2 regions of the Delftia sp. WSY_10 genome follow, and region 2 is predicted to be linked to the other one. Evidence: riboswitches for the same ligand, from Rfam matches in the RefSeq annotation. Region 2 holds a riboswitch; the other holds the start of a gene.

Region 1 (4,416 bases), on a different contig from region 2:
GACACCTGCAGGCGGCGCTGCGAAGGTGACGGTGTCACTGCCCCCTGTCCAGGCATTGCCTTGGCCGTCAACAATGTAGACCTCCAGCAAGTCGCTGCTGCCGACAGGTTGATTGTTGGTCGTCGCCAGAACGCCGGATTTCAGGGCACAGGGAAAACCGGTGACGCTTGCCGCCGTTGAAAGCTGCGAGGTCTGGGCTCCGCCGGAATTGCTGTCCGTCACTGTGACTCGCACCTGGCCGCTGAGATACGAAGGAACGGTCAGCGTTCCCGAGGCTCCGGCCATGGTTTCGGAGCCCAGATAGACCTGCGCATCGTTGACGCCCGCGCCGGTCGGCGACCAAAAGGCCTCCACCGTATACGGTGCCGGCTCGCTCGCATTGGCATTTGCCGTGATATTGAATGTCCAGGTGCAGGCGGCGGTGTCACTGGCGCCAACGCCAAGGGTGGGGGTCCATCCGGTTTGTCCATTGCCCGTCGTCAGCAAACTGATGCCTGAGTTTGCAGCCACAGGCACGGAAAACAGCGTGTTCTGAGAAATCTTGAAGAAATCACGCGTAGTGATACGAATGGCACTTCTCGACTGGCTTGTCATCTTGTTGTTGCCAATCAATCCTGGTGCCGTACCCGTACCACCGATATTCACCCCGTCCCCGCCGCCAGTGAAGTTGTTATCGGTCACCGTCACTACCTGCGTCGTGCCTGAGGCTGCCGTATTCACCGTTGGTGCCGACACATGCGTTGGCGATGACCCGGTATAGGCGGCGATAGGCAGCGAGAAGGTATTACCCGTCACGGCCAGACCAATTCCATTGGCCAGGCTGATCGTTCCATCAACCGACACCACGGCCCTGGGCGCATTTCCACCAGTCGGGCTCAGTGCGATATTCGAATTTTTGATCGTCAATCCGTTGACGGTCATGTTCGACATGACCTGGAAAAACTGCTCGAGCTGCATTCCCCCGATAGGGTTGGGCAGATTCGTTACCGTGAAATTATCGACAACGATGTTGGAAACCGTGCCTGCACCGTTGCTTGCGGCAACGGAAATGGCCGAGCCCTTGTTATTGCCGTAATTTCCATTCCATATCGCGGAGTTGATTGTGCTATTGGCAAAGAATACGTTTTGTGCGCCTTGATGAATCTCCGCGTACAGCTCGCAGTTGAACGGCGTCCCCTCTCCCGCAGGGGTTGGCGCCACATTCACCAGACCGACGCGATCAATGATGACATTGTTTGCTGAGGAGCCAACGACGAATACCGCTTCGCCACAGGTCATGTTGGGCGAATTGGTGAGAGTGATATTCTTCCCACCAAGATAAAAGGTTTCCCAGGCGGAGTCCGCCCAGTTCTGGACTTGTATGACTCCCCCGAAATCGATGGTCAATGAGCCCGTGCCGGCTGGCACGGTGCCTTTGATCCAGTACCAGGCGCCACCGGCACCAGTGGTGGTGCCCGTATCGCCGCCGCTGATCATCTGGGTTTGACCACAGGCATTGGTGGCTCCCGTCACGGCGCCGGACTGGGCTCCGCTGACGAATGTATTGGCACAGCGCACGTAAACCGTCTGATTGTCGACATACGGATGGAGGTTTCCGGCCGCATCCTTGGATGTCCCACTCTGTATGGTTCGTACCGACGTGGACAGTGTCGGCGCAAAGACGATGGAAACATCGGCACTCGGATCCAGCGTTTGCAGCGTGTAGTTGGCTGCCTGAATGGCAGCTCGCAGCGTACATGCGCCAGCAAAGGTGCCTCCCAGCGTGCTGACACAGGTGGTTGGTGTCGTTGCATTGGCATTGGGAGCGTCGCTGTTGTCGGTGACCGTGAAAACGACGGTCGCCGCCAGTGCCGTGGATGAGATACCCGCGCATGAAAGCAGCAGCAAAGAGAAAAGGCACTTCGCTGCACGCCACTTGCGAAAAAATGCCGAACCAGGCAGGCGATTGAGAGCATGCATGATATTCCCCGTTTTCTCAAGGAGATATGACAGGAAAATGATTTTCCCAATGGCAATGGCCATCAGTTGTACCCAGCGCATTTGCATCGCCGTACCTCGAATAGTTCTATTTGAATCACGAGCTAACAACTCACCTTGCAGCCGGTGAGGTTGGAAGCAAAATGTTTCGCGCAGATCCTGCGCGTCAATCAGAAAAGGCGGATTTCCATCAACGTTTGCGAGCTGCTCCGCTGTCCATTGAGCCGGACACACCTTCAGTCGGGTTTGCGACGCAAATCATTCCTCCCTCCACAAACCATATTCACCGTGCTTGTATTTTTTCAGTGCCGGATCAGTTTCCATGGACCTGCACCTGTGCAACGGTAAGTCGCCTATCAGACATATACACAACTCATGGTTAACCCATGCAGGTCCAATCGACCAGAACATGCACTGACAAACCACTGCACACATCGATAGGCTAAATCATGTTTTTTTCTATTTCAATAGTTTTTTTGCATGAAATCGGAGACTCATGCCAGCGCTACGAGGGAGGCGCTTGAGCGATCTAGGGAATACCCTGCATCAGCCACACCACATACAGGTAGTAACTGGTGGTATCCCCAGTACGACTGAAACCGGCTGCGCAAGCCACATAGAATCGCCCCTGCAGGAGAGCAGGCGGGCACCACGGTGCCGAGCCTCACCGAAGGCGCAAACTCCCATACACGCTCAGGTTCCGTACTGCAAACACAACATGCCGTCTGGAGAGCCGCCGCACGCAATATGCGGCGCACCGAAGGAGCAAGCCCCGTTCCCATGGACGGCGGTGAATCTCTCAGGTACCAAGGACAGGGGGAGCGGCAGCTGCGTCACGACGGACGCCGGCTGCTTGCTATTGAATCCATAGCTACCAGCTTCCGCGTGACCGGCACATGCCTTTGAAAGGGCATTGTCATGCGCGTCATCGTTCTCGGAGCCGGCCTGATCGGCACCGCCTCGGCCTACTATCTGCAATCCCTGGGCCACGAGGTCACGGTCATCGACCGCCAGGCTGCGCCCGGCGCCGAAACCAGCTTTGCCAACGGCGGGCAGATCTCGGTCAGCCACGCCGAGCCCTGGGCCAACCCCGGCGCACCGCTGAAGTTGCTGGGCTGGCTGGGCCGGCAGGATGCCCCCCTGCTGTTCCGCCTTCGCGCCGACATGCGCCAGTGGCTCTGGGGCCTGTCCTTCCTGCGCAACTGCACGCCCGCGCGCACGCGCCACAACATCCAGCAGATCGTTCGCCTGGGCACCTACAGCCGAGAGGCTCTGCAGCAGCTGCGGTCGGACACCGGCATCCAGTACGAGCAGCGCATGCAGGGCATCCTGCACTTCTACACGAACGCCCGCGAGTTCGAGGGCGCGCTCAAGCCCACCGAGCAGATGCAGGCCCTGGGCTGCGACCGCCGCCTGATCGACGCCGACGAAGCCGTGCGCCTGGAGCCGGCCCTGGCCCATGTGCGCGGGCAGATAGCAGGCGCCACCTATACGGCCGAGGATGAATCGGGCGACGCCAACCTATTCACGCGCGAGCTGGCACGCATTGCCACCACCACGGGCGTGCAGTTCCGCCACGGCCACCACGTCATGGCGCTGCGCACCACGGGTGCGGGCGCCAGCCGCCATATCGACCATGTGGAGGTGACCAATGCCGATGGCCGCTACGAACGCATCCAGGGCGACGCCTATGTGCTGGCCATGGGCTCGTTCAGCCCGCTGCTGGCCCAGCCGCTGGGGCTGCACCTGCCCATCTACCCGGCCAAGGGCTACTCCGTGACCCTGCCGGTGCTGGACCCCGCCAAGGCCTACCAGGTCAGCCTCACGGACGATGAGTTCAAGCTGGTGTTCTCGCGCTACACCGGCGCGCAGGGCGACCGCCTGCGCATTGCCGGCACGGCCGAGTTCAACGGCTACGACCGCAACCTGGACCCCGTGCGCTGCGAGGCTATCGTGCGGCGCGTGCAGCAGCTGTTCCCTGGCGCCGGCGATACCGGTCGCGCCCAGTTCTGGAGCGGCCTGCGCCCCGCCACGCCCAGCAATGTGCCGCTGATCGGACGCTCGCCCATCGCCAACCTGTTCCTGAACACCGGCCACGGCACGCTGGGCTGGACCCATGCCTGCGGCTCCGGCATGGCGCTGGCCGACCTGGTCAGCGGCAGGCAGCCGGCCGTGGATTTCGATTTTCTGGGAGCTGCAGCCATGGACCCGGATCGCAGCGCAGGCACGGTGCGCCCGCGCGCGGTCTGAGGTGCAGACGGTGTGTACCGTGTGTACGGCGTGTACGGCGTGTACGGCGCCTAGGCAGTGAACACCGTCAACACCCCGGCGAAGCGGTGCAGGCGGGCGTCCATGATCTCGGCTTCGGCGACGAAGCCGATCAATGGCACATCGCCCAGTGCGTGGCGCAGGGTGCGCAGTTCGGCATCGGGGCCGCCG
Region 2 (4,416 bases):
GCGCGCGTCTGTATCACCTCGATGGTCTGGGGGTGGGCATCGCCGGCCACCACGAAACGGTTGCTCTTGCTTTTGACGGAGCGCTTGGCCAGCGTCATGGCCTCGGCGGCCGCCGTGGCCTCGTCCAGCATGGAGGCGTTGGCAATCGGCATGGCCGTCAGGTCGCAGACCATGGTCTGGAAGTTGACCAGGGCCTCCATGCGGCCTTGCGAGATCTCGGCCTGGTAGGGCGTGTAGGCCGTGTACCAGGCGGGGTTCTCGAGAATGTTGCGCAGGATGACGCCGGGCGTGTGCGTGCCGTAGTAGCCCTGGCCGATGAAGCTTTTGAGCAGCTGGTTGCGGCCTGCCAGCGCCTTGAGTTCGGCCAGCGCCTGGGCCTCGGTGGCCGCTGGCGGCAGCGCCATGGGCTGGTGGCGCCGGATGGAGGGCGGGACGATGGCGTCGATCAGCGCATCGCGCGATGCCGCGCCGATGGCGCTGAGCATGTGGGCCTCGTCTTCGGGCGCGATGCCGATATGGCGGGCCACGAATTCGGTGGCGTTCTCGAGGGCGGCAAGGGGCTGGGTGGAGGACATCAGCATGGAGGGACCTGTCTCAAAAGCTGAAAAGCGCCAGGGCGGGCCCTGGCGCCCGTCCTGGCCGGAAAGTGGCGTCAGTTGCTCTGGGCAAAGGCCGTGTAGGCGGCTTCGTCGAGCAGCGCGGCCAGCTGGCCTGCGTCGCTGAGCTTGACCTTGAAGAACCAGCCTTCGCCCAGCGGGTCGCTGTTGGCCAGGGAGGGGTCGTCGCGCAGGGCCTCGTTGACTTCGACGATCTCGCCGCTGACGGGCATGTAGACATCGGCGGCGGCCTTGACGGACTCGACCACGCCGGCCACATCGCCCTGGTTGAAGCTGGTGCCCACGGCGGGCAGGTCGACGAACACCACGTCGCCCAGCGCGTCCTGCGCGTGGAGGGTGATGCCGACGATGGCCGCGTCAGGGTTGGCGGCGTTGATCCACTCGTGGTCCTTGGAATACTGGATGCTCATGGCTTGCTCCGATAGAAACTGAAAAAACCTGTGAAAGGCGGTTTGAGAAAGGTCAGTGCGCACTGTAGCGGCATGCGATGGCAGGAAAAACGAATCCGCCGAACTCGATCCACGCCAAGCGCGCAGGCTGTCCTCAACCGCGGTGATAGCGGGGCGCCACGAAGGGCGTGGCCTGCACCTGCATGGGCACGGCCTTGCCGCGCACCATGGCCTGCAGCGTGGTGCCGACGGCGGCGCTGCCCGGCTCCACGTACGCCAGGGCCACGGGCTGGTTCAGCGTGGGCGACAGCAGGCCGCTGGTGACCTGGCCGACCTTGCGGCCGCCGGCATCCAGCAGCTCCGTGCCTTCGCGCACGGGCACGCGCTCCAGGGCCACCAGGCCCACGCGCTTGCGCGTGAGCAGCTCGGGCGACTGCAGCTGGGCCAGCACGGTGGCCGCGCCGGGAAATCCGCCTTCGCGCTCGCCACCTGCGCGGCGGACCTTCTGCACGGCCCAGTTCAGGGCGGCCTCGGCCGGGGTGGTGGTCGTGTCCAGATCGTTGCCGTACAGGCACAGGCCGGCTTCCAGGCGCAGCGAATTGCGCGCGCCCAGGCCCACGGGCCTGACTTCGGGCTGGGCCAGCAGGGCACGGGCAAAGGCCTCGGCGTGGCTGGCGGGCAAGGAGATCTCGAAGCCGTCCTCGCCGGTATAGCCGCTGCGCGTGATGTACAGCTCGGCCCCCTCCCAGTCGAAGTGGCCGCCTGTCATGAAAACCAGGCCGGCCGTGTCGGGCAGCAGGCGCTCCATGGCGGCTGCGGCCTGCGGGCCCTGCAGCGCCAGCAGGCCCCGGTCGAACTGGGGCTCGATTTCACAGCGCTGGCCGATGCGGGCCTGGATGTGCGCCAGGTCTTCATGCTTGCAGGCGCCGTTGACGATCAGGAACAGGTCGTCCTCGCGGCGCACGAACATCAGGTCGTCCAGAATGCCGCCCGCCTCATTGAGCAGCAGGCCGTAGCGCTGGCGGTGTTCGCCCAGTCCCAGCACGTCCATGGGCATCAGCGACTCCAGCGCGGCCCCGGCGTCGGCACCGCGCACGCTGATCTGGCCCATGTGCGAGACATCGAACAGGCCTGCCGCCTCGCGCGTGTGCAGATGCTCGGCCATCAGCCCCTGCGGGTATTGCACGGGCATGGAGTAGCCGGCAAACGGCACCATGCGCGCGCCCAGTTCCTGGTGCAGGTCGAACAGCGGGGTCTTGAGCAGATCGGTGGTGGAGGCAGCGGACAAGGAGGGCTCTCTTTCAGGCAAGGAACAAGGCATAACGCCATCCCGGTCCTCCGGGATGTGCTGCCCTGCTGTCCGCTTTACCTGAGAGATTCACCCGCACCTTCCATGCGTGGGGCTTGCTCCTTCGGTGGATGGGGCACACCGCCGTGCCCTGCATCTCTCTCCAGCTAGGAACGCCTGCGGCCGTGGCGGCAGGCGGTGCCAGTCCTTTTGCCTGAGCGTTCGGGGCGAACCCTGCGCCTTCGGCGGTGCCGCTGCCTGCGACCGTTGCGGCCGGGCGGGCACTCTCTCCTGACCGGCGCATTCTAGCTGCGGCCAGCGTCCGCGCGGCTTCGGGATTTCCGCGGGCCGACTGCAACTCCATGCGCTTGCCTGCATGGATGCATTTGCAAATTGCATAACTGTCTAAAAAATCTCCTACATTGAGGTGCATCGATATATGAAATCTCGTGAGCGAGAAGGAAGAAGCGCACATGCAGCAGACGCTGGGAGACACATTGGCCTGGCCGGCACGTTACCTGCCGAACAAGGAAGCCCTGGTCGCATGGGAGGGCGGCGAGCGCCGCGCCTGGACCTACGCCCAGCTCGATGCCGAAGTCAACCGCCACGCCCACGGCCTGGCAGAGCTGGGCATAGGCCATGGCGACGTGGTCGCCGCCTTCCTCTACAACACGCCGGCCTTTGTTTTCACCATGCTGGCGGCCGCGCGCCTGGGCGCCATCTTCAACCCCATCAACTACCGGCTGGCGGCGCAGGAGCTGGCCTTCATCCTCAAGGACGGCGCAGCACGCGCCCTGGTCTTCGAGCACGAGGGCGGCGAGGTGGCCGCACGCGCCCAGGCCCTGCTCAAGGCCGAAGGCGGCGGCACTGGCGCAGGCATCGAGCACTGGATCTTTGCCGACGATGCCCCGGCCGACCCGCTGCCGGTCTGGGCCACGCAGCGCCTGTCCGCCCTGGCCAGGGGCCGCAGCAGCGCGCCGCCCCAGGCCCATGTGCGCGAGAGCGACCCCTGCATCCTCATGTACACCAGCGGCACCACGGGCCGGCCCAAGGGCGTGCTGCATACGCACCGCAGCAAGCTGGCGCACAACGCCCTCATGCACCAGACCATGCAGTTCACGCGCGACGACGTGGGCCTGGCCATGGCGCCGCTCAACCACACGGCCGAGCTGCACACCAGCTTTCTGCCGCGCCTGCAGGCCGGCGCCACCCAGGTGCTGCTGCGCCGCTTCGACGTGGCCGAGGCCTGGCGCCTGATCCGCGAAGAGCGCGTGAGCTTCTTCTTCGCGGCGCCCACCATGATCACCATGCTGCTGGCCGAACCCATCGCCTCGCCTGAGCAGGCGCCCGCGCTGAGGCTGGTGGAGTACGGCGGCGCCTCCATGGCGCCGCACCTGATCCGCGAATGGACGCGCAAGGTCGGCAGCGACCTGGTCCAGGTCTACGGCACCACGGAAATGGGCCCCTGCATGTCCGTCCTGCTGCCGCGCGAGCAACTCTCGCACGCGGGCTCGGCCGGGCTGCCCTCCATGGGCCATGACCTCATCGTGGCCCGCTTGCGCGAAGACAACGCCCCCACCGACCCGGCCGAGGCCTGCCTGCCCGGCGAGGTGGGCGAAATCCTCGTGCGCGGCCCCTGCATGATGGCCGGCTACCTCAACCGCCCCGACGCCAACACCCGCGCCCTGGCGCACGGCTGGTACCACACGGGCGACCTGGGCCACATCGACGACGACGGCTATCTCTGGATCCGCGACCGCATCGACTACATGATCAATTCGGGTGCCGAGAACGTCTATCCGCGTGAGGTGGAAGACGCGCTGGTCGAACACGCCGACGTGCTCGAGGTCGCCGTCATCGGCGAGGCCGACGAGCGCTGGGGCCAGATCGTCGCCGCCCACGTGGTTGCCAAGCCGGGCGCCACACCCACGGCCGAGGCGCTGGACGCCTTCCTGGTCCACGGCGACCGCCTGGCTGCCTACAAGCGCCCGCGCCGCTACCACTTCCGCGAGGCCCTGCCCAAGACGGCCAGCGGGAAGATACAGAAGCAGTTGCTGAGGGTGGTGGTGGCAGCCTGAGGCTGCGGCCTGCACTTACTTCTGTGTTTGCCCCTGCGCAGTAC

The links. Region 2 has a riboswitch for glycine ahead of gcvT (glycine cleavage system aminomethyltransferase GcvT). Riboswitches for the same ligand answer to the same signal wherever they lie in the genome.
Region 1: it holds a riboswitch for glycine, as region 2 does, so the genes downstream of both, ACF8ML_RS19055 (D-amino acid dehydrogenase) here and gcvT (glycine cleavage system aminomethyltransferase GcvT) in region 2, are expected to answer to the same signal.

The regions. Positions count from the first base shown of each region.
Region 1 is NZ_JBICKY010000047.1:52,863-57,278, forward strand. It holds gene ACF8ML_RS19050 (invasin domain 3-containing protein) at 1-2,040, opposite strand, end outside; glycine riboswitch at 2,693-2,803, shown strand; gene ACF8ML_RS19055 (D-amino acid dehydrogenase) at 2,896-4,227, shown strand; gene ACF8ML_RS19060 (FIST N-terminal domain-containing protein) at 4,278-4,416, opposite strand, start outside.
Region 2 is NZ_JBICKY010000035.1:342,756-347,171, reverse strand. It holds gene gcvP (aminomethyl-transferring glycine dehydrogenase) at 1-581, opposite strand, end outside; gene gcvH (glycine cleavage system protein GcvH) at 653-1,027, opposite strand; gene gcvT (glycine cleavage system aminomethyltransferase GcvT) at 1,161-2,327, opposite strand; glycine riboswitch at 2,353-2,471, opposite strand; glycine riboswitch at 2,487-2,598, opposite strand; gene ACF8ML_RS17335 (fatty acid--CoA ligase) at 2,768-4,372, shown strand; gene ACF8ML_RS17330 (LysR family transcriptional regulator) at 4,388-4,416, opposite strand, start outside.